2 regions of the Microbacterium tenebrionis genome follow, and region 2 is predicted to be linked to the other one. Evidence: predicted binding sites of a transcription regulator. Region 2 holds the regulator's gene; the other holds the start of a gene.
What was found. The regulator HrcA, encoded in region 2, represses chaperone genes, less so after heat shock. The targets are predictions, from matches to a motif close to TTNGCACTCGNNNNNNNCGAGTGCNAA.
Positions count from the first base shown of each region.

Region 1: a site for HrcA is predicted at 3,367-3,393, ahead of KEC56_RS08140 (Hsp20/alpha crystallin family protein). Genes of this name have one in related genera too.

Region 1 is NZ_JAGTTM010000002.1:574,733-585,226, reverse strand. It holds gene trxA (thioredoxin) at 1-437, shown strand, start outside; gene KEC56_RS14025 (UBP-type zinc finger domain-containing protein) at 434-694, shown strand; gene KEC56_RS08150 (FAD-dependent oxidoreductase) at 691-2,403, shown strand; gene KEC56_RS08145 (alpha/beta fold hydrolase) at 2,400-3,305, shown strand; gene KEC56_RS08140 (Hsp20/alpha crystallin family protein) at 3,450-3,899, shown strand; gene KEC56_RS08135 (YflT domain-containing protein) at 4,043-4,594, shown strand; partial or broken gene KEC56_RS08130 (IS3-like element ISMyma3 family transposase) at 4,985-5,334, opposite strand; tRNA gene KEC56_RS08125 (tRNA-Leu) at 5,399-5,471, opposite strand; gene KEC56_RS08120 (alanine racemase) at 5,527-6,756, shown strand; gene KEC56_RS08115 (D-arabinono-1,4-lactone oxidase) at 6,753-8,066, shown strand; gene KEC56_RS08110 (LemA family protein) at 8,136-8,702, shown strand; gene KEC56_RS08105 (hypothetical protein) at 8,706-9,179, opposite strand; gene KEC56_RS08100 (winged helix-turn-helix domain-containing protein) at 9,176-10,435, opposite strand.
Region 2 is NZ_JAGTTM010000003.1:181,087-191,580, forward strand. It holds gene KEC56_RS09995 (ABC transporter permease) at 1-747, opposite strand, end outside; gene KEC56_RS10000 (ABC transporter permease) at 759-1,742, opposite strand; gene lepA (translation elongation factor 4) at 1,975-3,825, shown strand; gene KEC56_RS10010 (DUF1990 domain-containing protein) at 3,880-4,530, shown strand; gene hemW (radical SAM family heme chaperone HemW) at 4,530-5,747, shown strand; gene hrcA (heat-inducible transcriptional repressor HrcA) at 5,802-6,836, shown strand; gene dnaJ (molecular chaperone DnaJ) at 6,876-7,988, shown strand; gene KEC56_RS10030 (16S rRNA (uracil(1498)-N(3))-methyltransferase) at 8,029-8,757, shown strand; gene KEC56_RS10035 (HIT domain-containing protein) at 9,093-9,440, shown strand; gene KEC56_RS10040 (PhoH family protein) at 9,493-10,494, shown strand, end outside.

The sequences.
Region 1 (10,494 bases), on a different contig from region 2:
CCTGCCCCAACTGCGGGAAGAAGAACCGAGTCCCCGCCGCCGCGTCGGGGTATCCGCGCTGCGGCGTCTGCAAGAGCGCCGTGCCGTGGATCGTCGATGCGGGCGATGCGGACTTCGCCGCGGTGGTCGAGCAGGCCCCGCAAGTGGTGCTCGTGGACTTGTGGGCGACCTGGTGCGGACCGTGCCGGATGGTCAGCCCTGCTCTCGAGAAGGTCGCCACGGAACGTGCCGGCAAGCTCAAGCTGGTGAAAGTGGACGTGGACGCCGCGCCGGAGACGGCCCGCAAGTTCTCCGTCCAGGCGGTGCCGACCCTGCTCATCCTCAACCAAGGGAACGTGCTCTCCCGCCAATCCGGAGCCGCCCCGCCGGACGTGCTGCTGCGTTGGGTGGACGAGGCGCTGCAGAAGAAGGCTGACTCGGCCGCCGGTGCCCCATGAGATACGTCGACCCACACGTCCCGCTCATCCGCCCGGTCCGTCCCCGGACACCCGGCTCATGTGAGGACTGCGTGGCGGCCGGCACGCCCTGGGTGCACCTGCGGATGTGCCGCACCTGCGGTAAGGTCGGGTGCTGCGACTCCTCCCCGATGCGGCACGCCCGCACGCATGCGCTCACGGCGGGGCACCCCATCGTGCGGTCGCTGGAGCTGGGGGAGAACTGGAGCTGGTGCTACGTGGACGAAGCGTACATATGAGTGACACGCCCGCCGCCAACCGCAGCCAGGCCGCTCAGGCCGAGACGCCTGACACCATCGGCGCCTTCCCGCGGCTCAGCGACGAGCAGATCGCGGTGCTGCTCGTACGAGGGCAGCGCCGCACACTCACCGACGGGGAGGTTCTCATCCAGCCCGGCGAGCACCCGTCCTCCCTCTATGTCGTCCTGGAAGGGCACCTGCTGACGGCGGACACCGAACTTGCGGCGGATCCGCGTCACTCCGATGAGCCGTTGGCGGTCGAGGTGCACGGCCGCGGCCGGTTCGTAGGGGATGTCGGGCTGCTGGAAGGACAGCCGTCCTTCGTATTCGTCTCCGCCATCGGCGCCGCCGAGGTGGTGGAGGTGCCCGTCGATGAGCTGGAGGCCATCGTCACCTCGGACCCGCTGTTGGGTGAGATCATCCTGCGGGCCTACCTCATCCGCCGCTCCCTGGCCATCGGGGCGGGAGCGGGCCTGCGGATCGTCGGCTCCTGCTTCTCCCCGCAGACCCGGGATCTGCTGGACTTCATCGCACGAAACCGGCTGCCCCACCGGCTGGTGGACCTGGATGAGGACGAGAAAGCGGAGGCGCTGGTCCGACAGCTCGGCGCCACCGTCGCCGACTTCCCGCTGGTGATCCTCGGCGGCTCACGCACCGTCCTGGGTGCCACCCCGGCACGGCTTGCCGAAGAGTTGGGGATGCGCCCGCCCGCCCCGCCGGCAACCTGCGATGTGGTGGTCGTCGGCGCTGGGCCGGCTGGTCTTGCCGCGGCGGTGTACGCAGCCTCCGATGGGTTGTCGGTCTACCTGTGCGACGCGGTCGCCACCGGCGGACAGGCGGGAACGTCAGCGAAGATCGAGAACTATCTGGGGTTTCCGGCCGGAATCTCCGGCGCTGAGCTCGCCGACCGCAGCCTCCTGCAAGTGCGCAAGTTCGGTGCCACGTTGGACATCCCGACCAAGGTCCAGGAGGTCGTGGAGGATGAGGACCGCTTCCGGGTGATCTTCGAAGATGGCAGGGAGGTCACCTCAGATGTGGTGGTCCTTGCGACCGGGGTGCGATACCGCTCGCTTCCCGCCGCGGGGCTGGACCGGTTCCAGACCTCGAACGTGTTCTACGCGGCAACAGCGCAGGAAGCGCGGATCTGCGTAGACACACCTGTCGCTGTTGTGGGCGGCGGCAACTCCGCCGGCCAGGCCGCACTGTTTCTTGCCCGCACGTCCTCCCGTGTGCACCTTGTGGTGCGCGCCGCGGACCTGGGAGCGGGAATGTCCAGATACCTGGTGGACCAGATCCAACATCACCCCCGTATCAACGTTCTGCTGTCCGCGGAGGTCGTGGAAGCGCACGGCGGCAACCATTTGGAAGCGGTCACAGTCCGTCACGGTGACGTGCTGGAGAAGCTCCCCGTGGGGCACGTGTTCGTCTTCATCGGCGCCGCTCCGGCGACGACGGGATTGAAGGTCGATGTGGCACGCGATCCCGACGGGTACATCCTCACCGGCGCGGAGGCGGAACTGGCCGGCGCGCGGACGGAAGGAAGCCCGCGCTTCTCGTTGGAGACCACCATCCCCGGGGTCTTCGCTATCGGCGATGTGCGGCACGGGTCTGTGAGGCGAATGACCTCGGCTGTGGGTGAGGGCGCCAGTGTGGTCCGGCAGATCCACGAGTACCTGAACGAGGGTCGTCACAGTCGGGTGGTCGCATGAGCCCCGACATCCAGGGACACCTGACGCCGCACGCCACCCCGAACCCGGCAGTCGTGGGAGAACCCGCGGATCCTCCGGTGGCCCATGCGGGCGTAGCGGGCAAGATCCGCTCGACGTTGCGTCGGATGAGGTGGTTTCGCCGCATGCCGGTGCTGCACATCGCCGAGGAACGCGGCGAGGGCCCGACAGTGCTGCTGCTGCACGGTATCGCGTCCTCGTCGGTGACGTTTCACCACGTGATCCCGCTGCTCGAGCGCACCCACCGGTGCATCGCCATCGACCTGCTCGGCTTCGGCGAGTCGCCGGCCCCGGAGTGGGCCGATTACTCCCTGGCCGACCATGTCGCCGCTATCGAGCGGACGGTCGCCTCGCTGCGGCTGCGGGAGCCGTTCACTGTGGTCGGGCACTCTATGGGCGCCCTCATCGGCGCCCGGTACGCCGCCCGGCGGCAAAAGCGAGTCGCGAAGCTCGTGATGGTCAGCCCACCTATCTATCTCGCACCCCACGAAATCGGGGACGTCATCGAGCGGGCACGGATGGACTTCTACCTGCGGCTCTACGAGTACCTCCGCACGAACCGGGAGTTCACCCTCCGGCATGCTGCGCTGGTACAGCGGCTGCTGCCCATCCCCAAAGCTGTCGATATCACTGAACGCAACTGGGAGCCGTTCATCAAGTCGTTGCAGCACTCCATCGAGTCACAGACCACGCTCAGCGACATCGCCCGTGTCAAAGCCCCCATCGACGTCATCATGGGCGACCTCGACGAGTTCCGCTCCGAAGCCGTGCTGCGCATCGTGGAGCGGATGAGGGGGGTCACCGTCCGGCGTGTGCGGGCGACGAACCACCTCATCGGCAAACGACTCGCGCGAGCCGTCGCCGAGGCGGCGGTGACAGCATGACGATTTCGCCAAGAAAGCAGATTGTAGTACGAGAAATAACCAGATGAAGGGGTCAAAAACGATGGCGCTCTCGCGTGGAGAGTGCTAATTTAAGGGCATCGGGATAGACCCGAGGACCCACATACGGAAAGGAAAAGATTCATCATGGCAATGTCGTTCGATCCTTTCAGCGAGCTCGACCGCCTCGCGTCCGGCCTGCTTCAGTCCCGTCCGGGACCGCGTGTGATGCCGGTCGACCTGTACCGGGAAGCTGACCGTTACATTCTCACCGCCGACCTGCCCGGGGTCGAACCGGAGTCGGTAGACATCGACGTCGACGGTCAGCTGCTGACCATCCGCGCCCAGCGCGCTGTACCCCGCACCGAGGGAGCCAAGTGGCTCGTTCAGGAGCGACCGGCGGGTACCTATCTCCGCCAGTTCAGCATCGGTGAGGGTGTGGACTCGGCGAACATCTCCGCCTCGTACGACAACGGCGTGCTCAGCCTGGTCATCCCAGTAAGCGAAAAGGCAAAACCCCGCAAGATTCAGGTCCTGAGTCAGGACTCGACTCAGGAGCAACGCCCGGCCGTAGATCCATCGACGAGCCAAAGTTAGCCAGACGACAAGCCCCACACCGACATAGAACATGCCGCGGGTGTAGGGCACAGAACAAACCAACTCGATGCTTCTCGTTCGCGGCACGCGCCGAAAGCAAACAAGGGCAAAAGTTCATCCAGTTCTCGCTAAAGGAGTAGTCCATGACCAACCCCGAGGCCCCTCGCAACAATCCTCCGGAACAGGACGTTAACAATCCTCCGAAACAGGACGCTAGTGAGTTCTCGTCCACCAATGACCCCCGCTGGAAACAAACGATCGCGCGGTTCTCTGACTACGCCAGTGCGCAGGCAGCGGTTGACCGTCTTTCCGACGCCGGTTTCGCTGTGGAACGAGTGGCGATCGTGGGGCTCGACGTTCGTGTTGTAGAGCAGGTACTCGGTCGCTTGACAGGAGGAAAGGCCGCGCTACGGGGCGCAGCCGTCGGAGCATGGTTCGGTGTTCTGCTAGGTCTGCTGTTCGGGCTATTCGCCCCCGGATTCGGTTGGCTGGCCATCGTGATCATCTCGGTCGCCTCTGGCGCAGTTTGGGGCGCTTTGCTTTACTTCCTTGGGCACCTGGCTACGGGCGGCCGACGGGACTTCGACTCACTGGAGACCCTTGAGGCGGGCCACTACGAGGTCCAAGTGGAAGCACCATACGCTGCGGAGGCTGCTCGTCTCCTCGCGGACCAGACCGCCCACCCCGGAGACTGAAAAGGTGTGACTCGCCCGGGCATGTCCGGAGAGTGTTTTGCTGGTGTCAGCCGGCTCTTGTGACCGGTTCGTTGCGAGCGTGGTCGAGCTACTCGACCTCGAATGGTGTGACGTCGTCGATGGAGCTGTGGGTGCGCTCCGTGTTGAACCAGAGCACCCAGGAAACCAGAGCACGCAGGGCGGGGTTGCCGCCTCGACCTGGTCGATGTCGTGCTGGGGCCCGTTGTGGTGGATGAGGTCGGACTTGTAGAGCCCGATCTGCGACTCCGAGAGGGAGTTGTCGTAGGCGGACGATGTCGTGCCCGTCGCGACGCAACCGCAGCCAGAGCTTGCGGGCCCCGAGCACCTTCCGATGCGCCTGTCACGTGGTCAGAATGATCCGTCGGCGCGGTCGTTGTGTTCGTCGATGAAGTCGACTATCGCTTGTGTGGCCGGTCGAGTTCGGCCGCGAAGAAAGCGGAGGCCGCCTTCAAGCTCTCGTTCGCCCGCCGCAACTCGGCGTCCTCACGCTTGAGCCGCTTGATCTCCACTGTCGCGTCAGTCCTCACACCGGGACGGTCTCCGGCGTCGACCTGCTCCCGGCGGATCCAGGTGCGGATCGTTTCCGGCGATCCGATCCCGACTATCTGCGCGACCGCAGTCATCGCGGCATACTCGCTCGGATAATCGGATCGCACCTCGGCGACCATACGGAAAGCGCGCCCACGAAGCTCGCGCGAATACTTACTGGGACGTCCCAGAAGACAGATCCCTCCAAGGAATCCTGTCGCCGGACATGCCGGGCCAAGTCGGACCGCTCCCCGGTGCCCCCACTGGGACTCGAACCCAGACTGAAGCGATTTTAAGTCGCCTGCCTCTGCCATTGGGCTATGGGGGCGTGACACCTCAGCCTACTCGCGCGTCTGCGCGGGCCGAGGTCGTAGGGTGGGGGAGTGCTCGACCTCACGGCTCTCTCGACGTCGCCCGCCGATCGCGCCTGGGAGGACCCCGCCCGATGGTGGCCGCGGCTGACGGAGGCCACTGCGCATCTGGCGGCACCGGTCGGAGTCATCGACCTCGACGCCCTGCGGCACAATGCGATGGACATGCTGGTCCGCGCGGGCGGCATCCCGATCCGGGTCGCCTCCAAGTCCGTACGGGTGCGGGCCGTCCTCGATGCCGTGCTGCGCATCCCCGGTTATCGGGGCATCCTGGCGTACGCGCTCGCCGAAGCCCTCTGGCTCGCCGAGACCCACGACGACATCGTGCTCGGCTACCCGACCGTCGACAGGGCGGGCCTCGAACGCCTCGTCCACGACGACGCGGCAGCCTCGCGCATCACGCTCATGGTCGACGACCCGGCCCACCTCGACCTCGTCGACAGCGTCGCCGCACCCCGATCACGAGCCGCTGTCCGCGTCGCGATCGATGCCGACGCCTCCTGGCGCTCCGCGGCGCTCGGGCATATCGGCGTGCGCCGCTCGCCCCTGTTCACCGCATCCGACGTGACGCGCTTCGCGCGCACGATCCTCGCCCGCCCCGGATTCAAGCTCGTGGGGCTCCAGATGTACGAGGCGCAGATCGCCGGACAGGGCGACAACGGCTCGGACGCCCCCGTCATCCGCACGGTGCAGGCGCGTTCTCGGGCCGAGCTGCGCACCCGCCGTGCGGAGATCGCCGACGCGCTCACCGACCTCGCCCCGCTGGAGTTCCTCAACGGCGGGGGGACCGGATCGCTCGAGTTCACCGGCAGCGACGAGGCCGTCACCGAGGCCTCGGCCGGGAGCGGGCTGCTCGGCGGGCACCTGTTCGACGGCTACCGGTCGTTCCGGCCCGCTCCGGCGAGCGCGTTCGCCTTCGACCTCGTCCGCCGCCCCGCCGCCGACATCGCCACCGTGCTCGGCGGCGGATGGATCGCCTCGGGTCCAGCCCTCGCCTCGCGCCAGCCGCGCGCGGTATGGCCAGGCGGCCTGCGCACGATGCCGCGGGAAGCGGCGGGCGAGGTGCAGACCCCGCTGCAGGGTCGTTCTGCGGCCGACCTGAGGATCGGCGACCGCGTGTGGTTCCGGCACGCGAAGAGCGGCGAGGGCGCCGAGCACATCGACGCGTACCGGCTCGTGTCGGGGTCCGAGGTGATCGACGAGCTTCCCACGTATCGCGGCGAGGGGAAGGCGTTCCTGTGACCAGACCCGGCGGCACATGGCAGAACTGGGGACGGTCGGCGTCGATCAGGCCCGCCCGCGTGGAGCGGCCGCGCAGCCCGGAGGGCGTGCAGCGCGCCGTGCTGGCGGCGATCGCGCAGGATCTGCCCATCAAGGCCGTGGGCGCGGGGCACAGCTTCGCAGGGATCGCCGTCGCCCCCGGTGTGCTGCTCGAACTCGACGATCTGCAGGGACTCGTCTCGGTCGACGTCGAACGGTCGCGGGTCACGCTGCTGGCAGGCACGCGCCTGCACCGCATCCCGCGGATGCTGGCACCGCACGGCCTGGCGATGCAGAACCTCGGCGACATCGATCGGCAGTCGATCGCCGGAGCCATCTCGACCGGAACTCACGGCACGGGCGCCGGCTTCGGCGGACTCGCCACCCAGGTCGTCGGCGCGACGCTGATCACGGCCGCAGGCGAGTTCCTGCGCGTCGATGAGAACGACAACCCCGAGCTGCTCCCGGCCGTCGCGCTGGGACTGGGCGCACTCGGCATCCTCGTCGAGGTGACGCTGCAGTGCGTGCCCGCCTTCGTCATGCACGCGATCGACGAGCCTGCGCCGCTCGAGGACGTCCTCGAGACCGTCCACGACCGTGCTGCGGCATCCGACCATTTCGAGTTCTACTGGTTCCCGCACACCGAGGTCGCCCTCACCAAGCGGCAGACACGGCTTGCGGAGTCCGCACCGCGCAGGCCACTGCCGGTGGCGGGGCGCTGGATCGACGAGACGCTCCTGTCCAACGGCGTCTACCGCGTCGTCTGCGCAGCGGGGCAGGTCATCCCCGCCATCACTCCGCCGTTCAGCCGGCTGGCGGTGAGACTGACCGGGGACCGCGAGTACACCGACCGGTCGCACACCGTGCTCACGCAGAGCCGGAACGTGCGCTTCCGCGAGATGGAGTACGCGCTGCCCGCCGAGAACGTCGTCCCGGCTTTCCGCGAGATCCAGCAGCTGATCCGCCGCAAGGGCTGGCGGATCGAGTTCCCCATCGAGGTCCGGTTCGCGGCCGCCGACGAGTTGTGGCTCTCCACCGCGCACGGCAGAGCGAGCGGATACATAGCCGTCCACCGGTACTGGCGCGCCGATCCCACCGAGTACTTCGAGGCCGTCGAGCAGATCTGCCTCGAACACGGCGGCCGGCCGCACTGGGGCAAACTGCACACGCTGGTTGCGCGCCGGCTGCGGGAGCGCTACCCGCGGTTCGACGAGTTCACCGCCTTGCGCGATCGGCTCGACCCCGAGCGGCGGTTCGCGAACCGGTACCTGGATCGGGTGCTCGGGCAGTGACGATGCCCAGTTCACACGCAGGGTGCCTCGGTAGGATGAAGGAAAATCGGTCCAAGGGGGTTGCCTGACATGGAATGGCTCATTCCGGTACTGATCGTCGTCGCAGTACTGGTGCTCGTCGGCATCTACCTCTGGGCGACGTACAACTCCCTGGTCCAACTGAACGTCCGCGTCGACGAGGCATGGAGCGGCATCACGGTCCAGCTCAAGAGACGCGCCGACCTCATCCCGAACCTCATCGAGACGGTCAAGGGATACGCCTCGCACGAGAAGGCGGTCTTCGAGAACGTCACGCGCGCCAGGGCCGAGACGCTGGCCGCGGCGAGCCCCGGTGAGGCGGGGATCGCCGAGGGCCACCTGCAGCAGGCGCTGAAGAGCCTGTTCGCCGTCGCCGAGGCGTATCCGCAGCTGCAGGCCAGCCAGAACTTCCTTCAGGTGCAGCACTCGCTCGTCGACACCGAGGACAAGATCCAGGCCGCCCGGCGCTTCTACAACGGCGGCGTGCGCGAGTTGAACACCAAGATCAAGGTGTTCCCGAACAACCTCTTCGCCCGAAGCCTCGGATTCACCGAACGCGAGTTCTTCGAGGTGGCCGACGGCGCAGCGATCGCCGAGCCGCCGCGCGTGCAGTTCTGATCGTCACCACACCGACAGCACGACGCCGACGTTCTTGACCATCACATCACCGCGCAGCTTCCAGTCCTCGGTGCGGTAGGTCACGGAGGTCGACTCGCCGTCCGTGCCCGTCCCGGTGAGGGTCGCGACGAGCACGCCGCCGTCGGCGCGGAACGTCGGCAGCGTCACGGCGAGCATCGGCGGTTCCTCGACGCGGAACCGGATGCCGTCGACCTCGGCGAGCCCTGCCGCCCAGGGGATCCGGAAGCCGCACGCCTCCGGGATCTCCGTCGAGGGGCGGATGCACGCCTCGACCACGGCATCCAGTCGCTGCTGGGCCGCCGCCTCCAGTTGCGCATCGCTGAGCTCCACTCCGGTTCCGGACGCAGATCGCGGGCCTGTGGCCGTGCGCGGCCAGAGCGTTACGACGACGACGGCGACCACGACAAGTCCGACAGCGACGATCACTGCGACGCCCACGCGCGCCCGTCTGGTCACGCAGGCACCTCGCGATGGTGCACGTGCCGTGCGATCCCGCCGCGCGCGACGTGCAGGGCGCCTGCGACGGCATCGGCCGCGTCGCCCCACCCGGAGACGGAGATGTTCTCCAGACCCTGCCAGGATGCCGCCAGGGCCAGCTCCTGAGCCACGGCCTCGGCGTCCTCGGGACGCGCGTGCGGCTCCCACCACGCCGACTGCACCTGCAGTGTCGACGACGAGCGTTCGGCCTTCAGATCCACGCGGGCGACGATCCGATCGCCGACCAGGACGGGCAGTGAGTAGTAGCCGAAGCGGCGCTTTTCGGCGGGCACGTAGATCTCGATCCGGTAGTCCAGGTCGAACGCGCGCAGTGCGCGTTCGCGGAACCACACGACGGGGTCGAACGGTGTGAGCAGAGCTGCGGCGTCCACGCGGCGCGGGACGACGGCGTCCCGGTGCATCCACGCCGCAACAGGCTTGCCGCCGCGCTCCCACCCGCGCACCTGCACGGGGCTGAGCTCTCCGGCGTCGACGAGGTCATCGATCGCGCGGCGCACCGCCCCTCGGTCACGGATGCGGTAGTAGTCCGCGAGGTCGGTCTCGGTGGCGACCCCCTGGGAGCGCGCGGCGCGGTGCATCAGCTCGGTGATCGCATCCTGCCGCGGCACCTCGCGGGCACGCACCTCTTCAGGGATCACGTGCTCCTCAAGCGCGTACACCCGCTCGAACCCCCGCCTGCCGCTGATCGCGACGTCACCGATGCGCCACAGGTGCTCGAGAGCGATCTTGACCTCGTCCCAGTCCCACCAGCTGCCTCGATCACGAGGGGCGTCGGCTCGCAACTCGGCCGGCCGGAGCGGGCCTCGATCACGAAGCTCGTCCTGCACCCAGGCGAGGGTGCGGGCGTTCTGGCTCGCCCACGAGTCCGGGGCCGACCATCGCCGCCGGAAGTCATCCATGCGGAACCGCCAGAGCGACCAGTCCTCGACAGGCACGAACGTCGCCTCGTGGGCGAGGTACTCGACGTAGTGGGTCGTCCTGGACAGGAAGACGCGGTCCAACAGCGCGGGGTCGTAGGAGCCGAGCCGCGAGAAGAGCGGCAGGTAGTGGCTGCGGGCGAACACGTTCACCGAGTCGATCTGCAGCACCCCGAGGCGTTCCATCGCCGCGTGCACGTGCCGTGCGGCGACGGTCGCCGTCGGGCGGCGACGGGTGAATCCCTGGGCGGCCAGGGCTGCGCGTCTGGCCTGTGCGGCGCTGAGGGTCTCGGACACCCGGTCAGCGTACCCTCGGCGTCCGACAAGGGGACGGCGGCGGCACAGCATCCGCACAG
Region 2 (10,494 bases):
GGGGATCTTCACGCCGAAGCCGATGAACGACAGGCCGGTCTCGGCCATCACGGCTCCGACGATGCCGAGCGTGAAGTTGATCACGAGCAGCGAACCGATGTTCGGGATGAGGTGGCGCAGCACGATCCGGAAGCCGCCGACGCCCATGTAGCGCGAGGCGTGCACGTACTCGCGCTCGCGCAGCGACAGGGCGGTGGTCCAGACGACGCGGGCGGGGAAGTACCAGCCCGTCACGAAGATCATGATCAGTGCGATCACGCGCCAGTCGCCGCCGGAGCGGTTCGACAGCAGCGACAGGATCAGGAAGCTGGGGACGACCATCATGAAGTGGATCACCAGCAGCGTGAGCTTCTCGGTGCGCCCGCCGAAGTAGGCGGCGGCGGTTCCGATGATGGCCGACAGGATCGTCGTTCCCAGCGACACGGACACGGCGATCATGAGCGAGCGCTGCAGGCCGATGGCTACCTGGGCGAAGGTGTCGTTGCCGGATGCCGTCGTGCCGAACCAGTGGTCGGCGGAGGGGCCGGTGCCAAGGTTCAGGAAGTCGAGCTCGATGTGGTCGTATCGGGCGATCAGCGGTCCGACGATGGCGAACAGCACGAGCAGCACGAAGATGATGATGCCGCCGACGGCCGGCTTGTTGCGCATGAAGCGGCGGGTGTAGAGGGTCCACTTCGACATCGGCTTCCGGCCGGAGCCCTTGTCGGCGACAGGTTCGGCGGGGGAGGTGACGGTGGGGTCGATCATTTCAGTCATGCTCAGCTCACCCTCACTCGCGGGTCGAGGACCACGACGATGATGTCGGACAGGATCGCGCCGATCGCCACCATGACGGCGCTGAAGGCCGCGACCGCGACGACACCGTTGATGTCGCTTTTGACGATGGTCTCGATGAAGTACTTGCCCATTCCGTTCCAGGCGAAGATCGTCTCGGTCAGGATCGCGCCGGTGAAGATGCCGGGGATGCTGAAGGCGACCTGCGTCGCGACCGGGATGAGCGAGGTGCGCAGCGCGTGCTTGCGGATCGCCTGCTGCTTGGTCAGGCCCTTGGCGCGTGCCGTGCGGACGTAATCGGCGTTGATGTTGTCCAGGAGCAGCGTGCGCTGGAGGAAGTGGGTTCCCGCGTAGCCCGTGATGACCAGGGCGATCGTGGGCAGGGTCACGTGCTGCAGTTTGTCGATGAGGACGGGGAAGAACCCTTCGACACCCTTGCTCGCCGCCCCGGTGACGAAGAAGATCCGGGCGCCGAACAGGTCGTTGATCGCGATGGCGAGAAGGACCAGGCCGAGGGCTGCGACGATGACGTTGATGTTCATCGTGATGATCGAGGTCGCCTGGCCGATGCGGTCGGCGAGTTTGTACTGACGCGATGCGGTGTACACGCCGAGCGCGATGCCCAGCACGGTCATGATCACCGTTGCGCCGAGAACCAGCTCCGCGCTCACCCACATGCGGTAGGCGATCTGCTCGTTGACCGATCCGCCTGTCGGGCTGACACCCCAGTCCCAGCGGAACAGGATGGAGCTGAACCAGTTCCACCACCGCTCCCAGATCGGCACGGTGTCGCTGAGGTTGCGCGGCTCGAGGAGGTTGACGATCTGCTCTTCACTGAGCGGAGGGCGTCGACCGACGAAGTTGTTCCGGGGGTTCAGAAAGCCCCACGCAAGGAAGAACGTGATGTTGGTCGCCACCACGATCATCAGCAGCCAGCCGAGGAAACGGCGCAGGAGATACTTGATCAAGGTGTTGTCTTTCTCTTTGCAGGCGCGCTCGGGATCGGCCGACGCAACGCAGAGTCGGATGTATTCAAACATCTCTGGCTCTCATGTGCGACCGATCCGGACAGCGTCTGGTACGGAGTCGGGTTGCAACTGACACTCGGTGTCGCCGATCTGTACAGGGCAACCTCGCGAGACTATCACCGGTCATAGCGAATCGAGCATTAGGTGCGCCTGACCGTAGACTGCTGGAGACATGTCACCACGCGCCCTCACCCCGCTCTCGCCTGCCGCAACGCCGCCGGCGCAGATCCGGAACTTCTGCATCATCGCCCACATCGACCACGGCAAGTCGACTCTCGCCGACCGCATGCTGCAGATCACCGGTGTCGTCTCCGACCGCGACATGCGGGCGCAGTACCTCGACCGCATGGACATCGAGCGCGAGCGGGGCATCACGATCAAGAGCCAGGCCGTCCGGATGCCGTGGGACGTCGACGGCGGGACCTACGCCCTGAACATGATCGACACCCCGGGACACGTCGACTTCACGTACGAGGTGTCGCGCTCGCTCGCGGCGTGCGAGGGCGCGATCCTGCTCGTCGACGCCGCTCAGGGCATCGAGGCCCAGACCCTGGCGAACCTCTATCTGGCGCTCGAGAACGATCTGCACATCATCCCCGTGCTCAACAAGATCGATCTGCCTGCAGCCGACCCCGACCGCTTCGCGAAGGAGCTCGCCGACCTCATCGGCGGCGACCCCGACGACGTGCTGCGCGTATCCGGTAAGACCGGTGTCGGCGTCGAGGAGCTCCTCGACCGCATCGTCGCCGACGTCCCGGCTCCCGTCGGGGATGCCGAAGCGCCGGCCCGGGCGATGATCTTCGACTCGGTGTACGACGCGTACCGCGGCGTCGTCACCTACGTGCGCATGGTTGATGGGAAGCTCGAGCCGCGCGAGCGCATCCAGATGATGTCGACCCACGCCAACCACGAGCTCCTCGAGATCGGCGTGTCGAGCCCGGAGCCGATCCCGTCGAAGGGGCTCGGCGTCGGTGAGGTGGGCTACCTCATCACCGGTGTGAAGGACGTGCGCCAGTCGAAGGTCGGCGACACTGTCACGACGAGCCGGGACGGCGCGACGCAGGCGCTGGCGGGCTACACCGATCCCAAGCCCATGGTCTTCTCCGGCATCTACCCGATCGACGGCAGCGACTACGCCGAGCTGCGCGAGGCGCTCGACAAGCTGAAGCTGTCCGATGCTTCCCTGCAGTACGAGCCGGAGACCTCCGTCGCCCTCGGCTTCGGCTTCCGATGCGGGTTCCTGGGGCTCCTGCACCTCGAGATCATCACCGAGCGGCTCAGCCGCGAGTTCGGGCTCGACCTCATCACGACGGCTCCGAGCGTGATCTACGAGGTGACCACCGACACCGGCGACACGGTCATGGTCACGAACCCGAGCGAGTACCCGGACGGGCGTGTGGCATCGGTCGCCGAGCCCATGGTGAAGACGGCGATCCTGCTGCCCAAGGACTACGTGGGCACCGTGATGGAGCTGTGCCAGTCGCGCCGCGGATCGCTGCTGGGCATGGAGTACTTCTCGGAGGAGCGCGTCGAGCTGCGGTACATGATGCCGCTCGGCGAGATCGTGTTCGACTTCTTCGATCACCTGAAGTCCAAGACGCAGGGGTATGCGAGCCTCGACTACGAGCCCGCCGGGCAGCAGACCGCCGACCTCGTCAAGGTCGACATCCTGCTGCAGGGCGACAAGGTCGATGCGTTCAGCGCGATCGTGCACCGCGACAAGGCCTACTCCTACGGGACGCTCATGACGGAGCGCCTGCGCAAGCTCATCCCCAGGCAGAACTTCGAGGTCCCCATCCAGGCCGCCATCGGCGCGCGGATCATCGCCCGCGAGACCATCCGCGCACTGCGCAAGGACGTGCTCGCCAAGTGCTACGGCGGTGACATCAGCCGCAAGCGCAAGCTGCTCGAGAAGCAGAAGGAGGGCAAGAAGCGCATGAAGATGGTCGGCCGCGTCGAGGTCCCTCAGGAAGCGTTCATCGCGGCGCTCTCCGGCGACGTCGACGGCAAGGACAAGAAGTAGCAGGACGTGCCCCGTCCGGGGCATCGTTCAGGTAACGGAAGTAATCTGGATCTCATGCGGCGCGGAACTTTCCGAGACGACACGGTCGACTATGCGGCGGTCGGGGCGACGCACGCGCCCGATCTCATGCAGTATCCGCCGGAGCGCAGCGTCCCCGCCGAGGAGACCTGGCGGCTGGGCAGCGGCGAGGAGCGGTTCCGCACAGCCGGAGACGCCCTGCTGTCGTGGACGGCGCAGCGCGCCGCAGGTCTGAGCGTCGAGGACGTGCGCCCGGCATCCGGCCCCGCGTACGCAGGAGTGAGCTTCGACGCCGACGGCAATCCGGTCGCGCCGAGCAAGCGCGAGGTCGAGCAGCGCTTCGACGCGGAGGGCACGCCCTTCGCCGGACCCGGCATGACGCTGCGGCTGCGCGGACGCGTGGCCCGCATGCGTGCGGATGCCGAACTGCGCGTGATCTCGGTCACCGAGGAGGCGCGCCGGATCGGCCTCGTGCTCGGCACCATGGGCGGCTCCGTCGTCAGCGGCGAGGAACTCTTCGACATCGAGTGGCGCGACGACGACTCGGTCTGGTTCACCGTGCGTGCGTTCGATGCGCCCAACTCCGTGCTGTACCGGATGGTTCCCGGCCTGCTCAGGCGGCGTCGCAAGGAGCTGTTCGCCCGGTACCTGCGGGCGATCTCACCGCTGTACACCACGCCTCTGTGATGGCGGGACCACTGCCGATCGGCGATCCAGCCCCCCGCGACGGTGCGCTCCCCGCAGATCTCCCCATCGATCGGGATACGCCGTTCTCGGCATACCTCCACGTTCCGTTCTGCCGCGTGCGCTGCGGCTACTGCGACTTCAACACCTACACGTCGGGGGAACTGCGCGGAGCACGTCAGGACGAGTACGCCAACACACTGATCAGGGAGATCGCGCTGGCCGGGCGGGTGCTCGGCGACGCCGGCGCCCTGCGCCCGATGGACACGGTGTTCTTCGGCGGCGGTACGCCGACGCTCCTGCCGCCGGGCGACCTGGCGCGGATGCTGGATGCCGCCGTATCGGCATTCGGCATCACTGACGGCGCCGAGGTCACGGTCGAGGCGAATCCGGACACGGTGACGCCCGAGGTCGCCCGCACCCTTGCGGATGCTGGCGTGACACGGCTCTCGGTCGGCATGCAGTCGGCCGTGCCGCACGTGCTCGCAGCGCTCGATCGCACGCACCGCCCGGAGAACGTGCGGACGGCGGTCGACGCCGCGCGGGAGGCGGGCCTCGCCGTGAGCGTCGACCTCATCTACGGTGCCCCCGGCGAATCGCTCGCCGACTGGGAGGCCTCTCTGGACGCCGCGACCGCACTCGAGTCCGATCATGTCTCGGCCTACGCGCTGATCATCGAGGACGGCACCAAGCTCGCCAGGCAGATCCGTCGCGGCGAGGTGCCGGCCCCGGACGACGACGTTCAGGCAGACATGTACGAGCTCGCCGATGAGCGTCTCGCGGCAGCAGGTTTCGACTGGTACGAGGTGAGCAACTGGGCCAGGGGCGACGACCAGCGCTCGCGCCACAATCTCGCGTACTGGCGGGGCAGCGACTGGTGGGGCTTCGGGCCGGGTGCGCACAGCCACGTCGCGGGGCTCCGCTGGTGGAATGTGAAGCACCCGGCGGCGTACGCGCAGCGGCTCGCGGCATCCGAATCGCCCGCGGCGGGCACCGAGCGTCCCGACCGTGAGGCACACCTGCTCGAGCGGGTGCTGCTGGAGACGCGCCTGGCGGACGGCATGGCGATCGTCGATCTTCCTGAGGCGACGCGCCCGAGGGTCGCAGGTCTGATCGCTGACGGCCTGGTGGATGCTGGAGCCGCGATCCGCGGCCGCGTCAGACTGACCCTGAAGGGGCGTCTTCTGGCCGACGCGGTGGTGCGCGAGCTGACCGATTAGCTCAGCGAGTAGAATTGGCACTCTGAGTATTCGAGTGCCAGAGAGGAGCGCATGATGGTCTCAGAACGTGGACTTCAAGTGCTCCGCGCGATCGTGCAGGACTACGTCGAGACGCACGAGCCCGTCGGCAGCAAGTCGATCGTAGACCGACACTCCTTCGGCGTCTCAGCCGCGACGATCCGCAACGACATGGCGCTCCTCGAGGACGAGGAGCTCATCACGGCGCCGCACACCTCATCGGGCCGGGTGCCGACGGACAAGGGCTACCGGGTCTTCGTCAACCATCTCGCGCAGCTGCGTCCGCTCTCGGGCGCGCAGCGCACCGCGATCGAGTCGTTCCTCACGGACCCGGCAGACCTCGACGACCTCATGGCGCGGACCGTGCGCGTGCTGACGCAGCTGACCGGCCAGGTCGCCCTCGCGCAGTACCCGTCGTTCGCCCGTGCGCATCTGACGCACATCGAACTCGTCTCGCTCGCTCCCAACAGGCTGCTCGTCGTGCTCGTGACGGACGCGGGCGGGGTCTCGCAGCGCATCGCCGTGCTGCCCGCCGATCTCGACGAGTCCGACGTCGCCGTGCTGCGGGCGCGGCTTTCGGCTCAGTTGATGGGGCAGACCGTGCGGGAGGCGACCGACCGCGTCCAGACGCTCGGCGAGGGATCCGAGGGAACACGCGTGGATCAGGCGATCAGGCTGCTCGCCGGGATCATCGGCGAGGAGATCGCGGAGTTCCGCCAGGAGCGGCTCGTGATGGCGGGGGCGGCGACACTCGCCCGGCGCGAACAGGACTTCCGCGGCAGCATCCATCCTCTGCTCGAAGCGATCGAGGAGCAGGTGACGCTGCTGCGGCTGATGAGCGAGATGATCACGGACGAGCAGGGCCTCGCGGCGAGCATCGGCACCGAGAACGAGGCGTTCGGGCTGCCGGAGGCGTCGATCGTCGCGAGCAACTACCTGACGCCGGGCGGGACGGCGCGCGTCGGCGTGATGGGCCCGACCCGCATGGACTATCCGAGTAACCTCGCGGCGGCGCGGGCCGTGGCCCGCTACCTGTCCAGGCTGCTCGATGAGGACGAGGCCGGCCGCTGAGCGGCTCGGCCGGAAGCACGCACACGCAGGAAGGTGATTGTGGCGGACCACTACGAGGTCCTCGGGGTGTCGCGAGACGCGTCGACGGATGAGATCAAGAAGGCCTACCGGAAGCTGGCGCGTCAGCTGCACCCGGATGTGAACCCGGGTGAGGATGCTGCGGAGCGGTTCAAGCTCGTCACGCACGCGTACGACGTGCTCGGCGACGAGGACTCCCGTCGCCGCTACGACATGGGCGGCGGGGACGGTGCCGGAGGAGACTTCGGTGGCTTCGGCGGCTTCGGCGACATCTTCGAGACGTTCTTCGGAGCGGCTCAGGGCGGCGGACGCGGCGGGCGGCCCCGGTCGCGCAGGGAGCGGGGCCAGGACGCCCTGGTGCGCGTGACCCTCGACCTCGGCGACGTCGTCTTCGGCGCCCACCGCGAGATCGAGGTCGACACCGCCGTGCTGTGCGAGACGTGCCAGGGATCGTGCACGCAGCCGGGCACGTCACCCGTCACCTGCGATATCTGCCACGGTACGGGCCACGTCCAGCGCCAGGTGCGCAGCCTGCTCGGCAACGTCGTCACCTCGCAGCCGTGTGGCAGCTGCCAGGGCTACGGCACCGTCATCCCGCATCCGTGCGCGACGTGCAACGGCCAGGGACGCGTGCGCTCGCGCCGCACGGTGTCGCTCGACATCCCCGCCGGTGTCGAGACCGGGCTGCGGCTGCAGCTGCCAGGCTCCGGCGAGGTCGGACAGGCCGGCGGACCGAACGGCGACCTGTACGTCGAGGTGACCGTCTCGCCGCACGCCGCGTTCAGCCGCGACGGCGACGACCTCCTCGCGACGCTGGAGGTCTCGATGGCCGACGCCATCCTCGGGACGGAGACCTCGATCGACGGCCTCGACGGCAATGTCGATCTCGAGATCCGGCCGGGCGTGCAGTCCGGTGACGTGCTCACGATCAAGGGCCGGGGCATCACGCCACTGCGCGGCAACCAGCGTGGCGATCTGCGGGTCGGCGTGCAGGTGGTGACTCCCACCAAGCTCGACTCGGCGCAGCGCGCCCTCATCGAGGACTTCGCGAAGAAGCAGAAGGCGCCCGGTCCTCAGTTGGCGCAGTTCCAGCAGGGGCTGTTCTCGAAGCTCCGCGACCGCTTCAAGCACTGAACATCCCGTACTGACCGTCTCTGGACCGATCGGAGAACCCATGGCCCTGCACTTCCTCGTCGAGAGTTGCGCCGGCGCCGCCGTCGGCGACATCGTGGAGCTGATGGGTGCCGAGGCGAAGCACGCGGCCGTCGTCCGGCGAGTGCGCGTGGGGGAGTCGGTCACGCTCGGCGACGGACGCGGCGTTTGGCTCGAGGGCGAGGTGCGGAATGCGTCGCCCTCCCGCGTCGACGTCCTGATCACCGGGCGTTCGGCGACGGAGGCGCCGCCAGTGAGACTGATCCTCGCGCAGGCGCTCGCGAAGGGCGATCGCGACGAGCTCGCGGTGCAGGCCGCGTGCGAACTCGGCGTCGACGAGGTCATGCCCTGGCAGGCATCCCGCAGCGTCTCGCGTTGGGAGGGCCCGAAGGCTGTGAAGGGCCGCGAGCGCTGGGCGACGATCGTCCGCGAGGCGGCCAAGCAGGCGCACCGGCCGTGGGTGCCCGCCGTCGCCGAGCCCGCGTCGACCGCTCAGCTGATCGCCCGCTCCGAGGGCGCGCGGATGCTGGTGCTCGATCCGGCGGCGACGACTCCGCTGTCGCACCTCGCCGCAGACGATCGCGACCTGGTGCTCGTCGTCGGTCCCGAGGGCGGGATCTCGCCCGAGGAGCTGGCCGCCTTCGAGGCGGCAGGGGCAGAACGCGTGCGTCTGGGCGAGACGGTGCTGCGCACGTCGACGGCCGGCCCGGCAGCCATCGCCGTCCTCTCCGTCGCCCTCGGCCGCTGGTAGTCCGGTTCGGCGCGGCTGCCGGGCCCAGCATCCCGGTTCCAGCATCCCGGTTCCCGCATCCCGGTTCCCGCATCCCGGTTCCCGCATCCCGGTTCCCGCATCCCGGTTCCCGCATCCCGGTTCCCGCATCCCGGTTCCCGCATCCAGAGACCTCTCGTTGCCTACGAGACCTCACCTGATTCACGTCGTTGCGAGGGGGTTTCGTCGCTGCCGAGAGGTCTGTGGATGCTGAGGAGAGGTCTGTGGAGGCTGAGGAGAGGTCTGTGGATGCCGCGGCGCGGCGCGCGCCTGAAGGCCGCCGGCCCGGGAGACATTCGTCCACGTAGACTGAGAGCATGACCGAACCGTCGATCTTCACTCGCATCCGCACCGGCGAGATCCCCGGTGAGATCGTGGTCGACACCGGCACGGTCTTCGCGATCCGCGACATCAATCCGCAGGCTCCGTTGCACATGCTCGTCATCCCGAAGACCGAGCAGTACCGCGACGTCACCGAGCTCGCCGCCGGAGACCCTGGGCTGCTGGCGGACATGGTGGCTGTCGCGAAGCAGATCGCCGCCGAGCACGCGAACGGCGAGTATCGTCTGATCTTCAACAACGGACCCAGCGTCGCTCAGTCCGTCTTCCACGTGCACGCCCATGTGCTCGGCAATCTCGAGGAGAACAAGCTCGTTGGCTTCTGACGATTCGACCACCCCGTCCGTGACAGAGCGCATCTACGCGGACGGCGTCGCCATGGTGCAGCTGCTCGGTCCGCAGGACCGTCTGCTGCGCATGCTCGAGAAGCAGCATCCGCACGTCGAGGTGCTCGTCCGCGGAAACGAGATCACGCTGACCGGCGAGCCCGTCCTCGTCGCCGACGCGAAGGCGCTGGTCGATGAACTCATCACGATCACGCGCGAGGGTGCGGATCTCGCGCCGTCCGACGTCGAGACCTCGGCGCGGATGCTCCGCCATGAGGGCGGTCCGCGCCCGAGCGAGGTGCTCGGCGAGGCGATCCTGTCGACCAGGGGCAAGGTCATCCGCCCGAAGACACCCGGTCAGAAGGAGTACGTCGACGCGATCGACGAGAGCACGATCGTGTTCGGCATCGGCCCGGCGGGAACAGGAAAGACCTACCTGGCGATGGCAAAGGCCGTCCAGGCCCTGCAGCGTAAAGAGGTCGAGCGCATCATCCTCACGCGCCCTGCCGTCGAGGCGGGGGAGCGGCTGGGCTTTCTGCCCGGCACGCTGACCGACAAGATCGACCCGTATCTGCGACCGCTCTACGACGCGCTCAACGAGATGATGGACCCCGAGATCGTCCCGCGCCTGATGGCGACGGGGACCATCGAGGTCGCCCCGCTGGCGTACATGCGCGGGCGAACGCTCAACGACTCCTTCGTCGTGCTCGACGAGGCGCAGAACACCACGCCCGAGCAGATGAAGATGTTCCTCACGCGCCTCGGATTCGGCACGAAGATGGTCGTCACCGGCGACATCACCCAGGTCGACCTGCCCCAGGGCGCGTCGGGCCTGCGTCTGGTGACTCGCGTCCTCAAGGACATCGACGACATCCACTTCGCCCGCCTCACGAGCGAGGACGTCGTCCGCCACTCACTCGTCGGCCGCATCGTCGACGCGTACAGCGAGTACGACGAGCAGCGCACCGCTGCCCGCCATGAACGCGAACAGGCTTCGGAGTTCGCCAATCGGGCCGAACGCCGCTCCGGTCAGCGCCCCGGACCCCGCGATCGC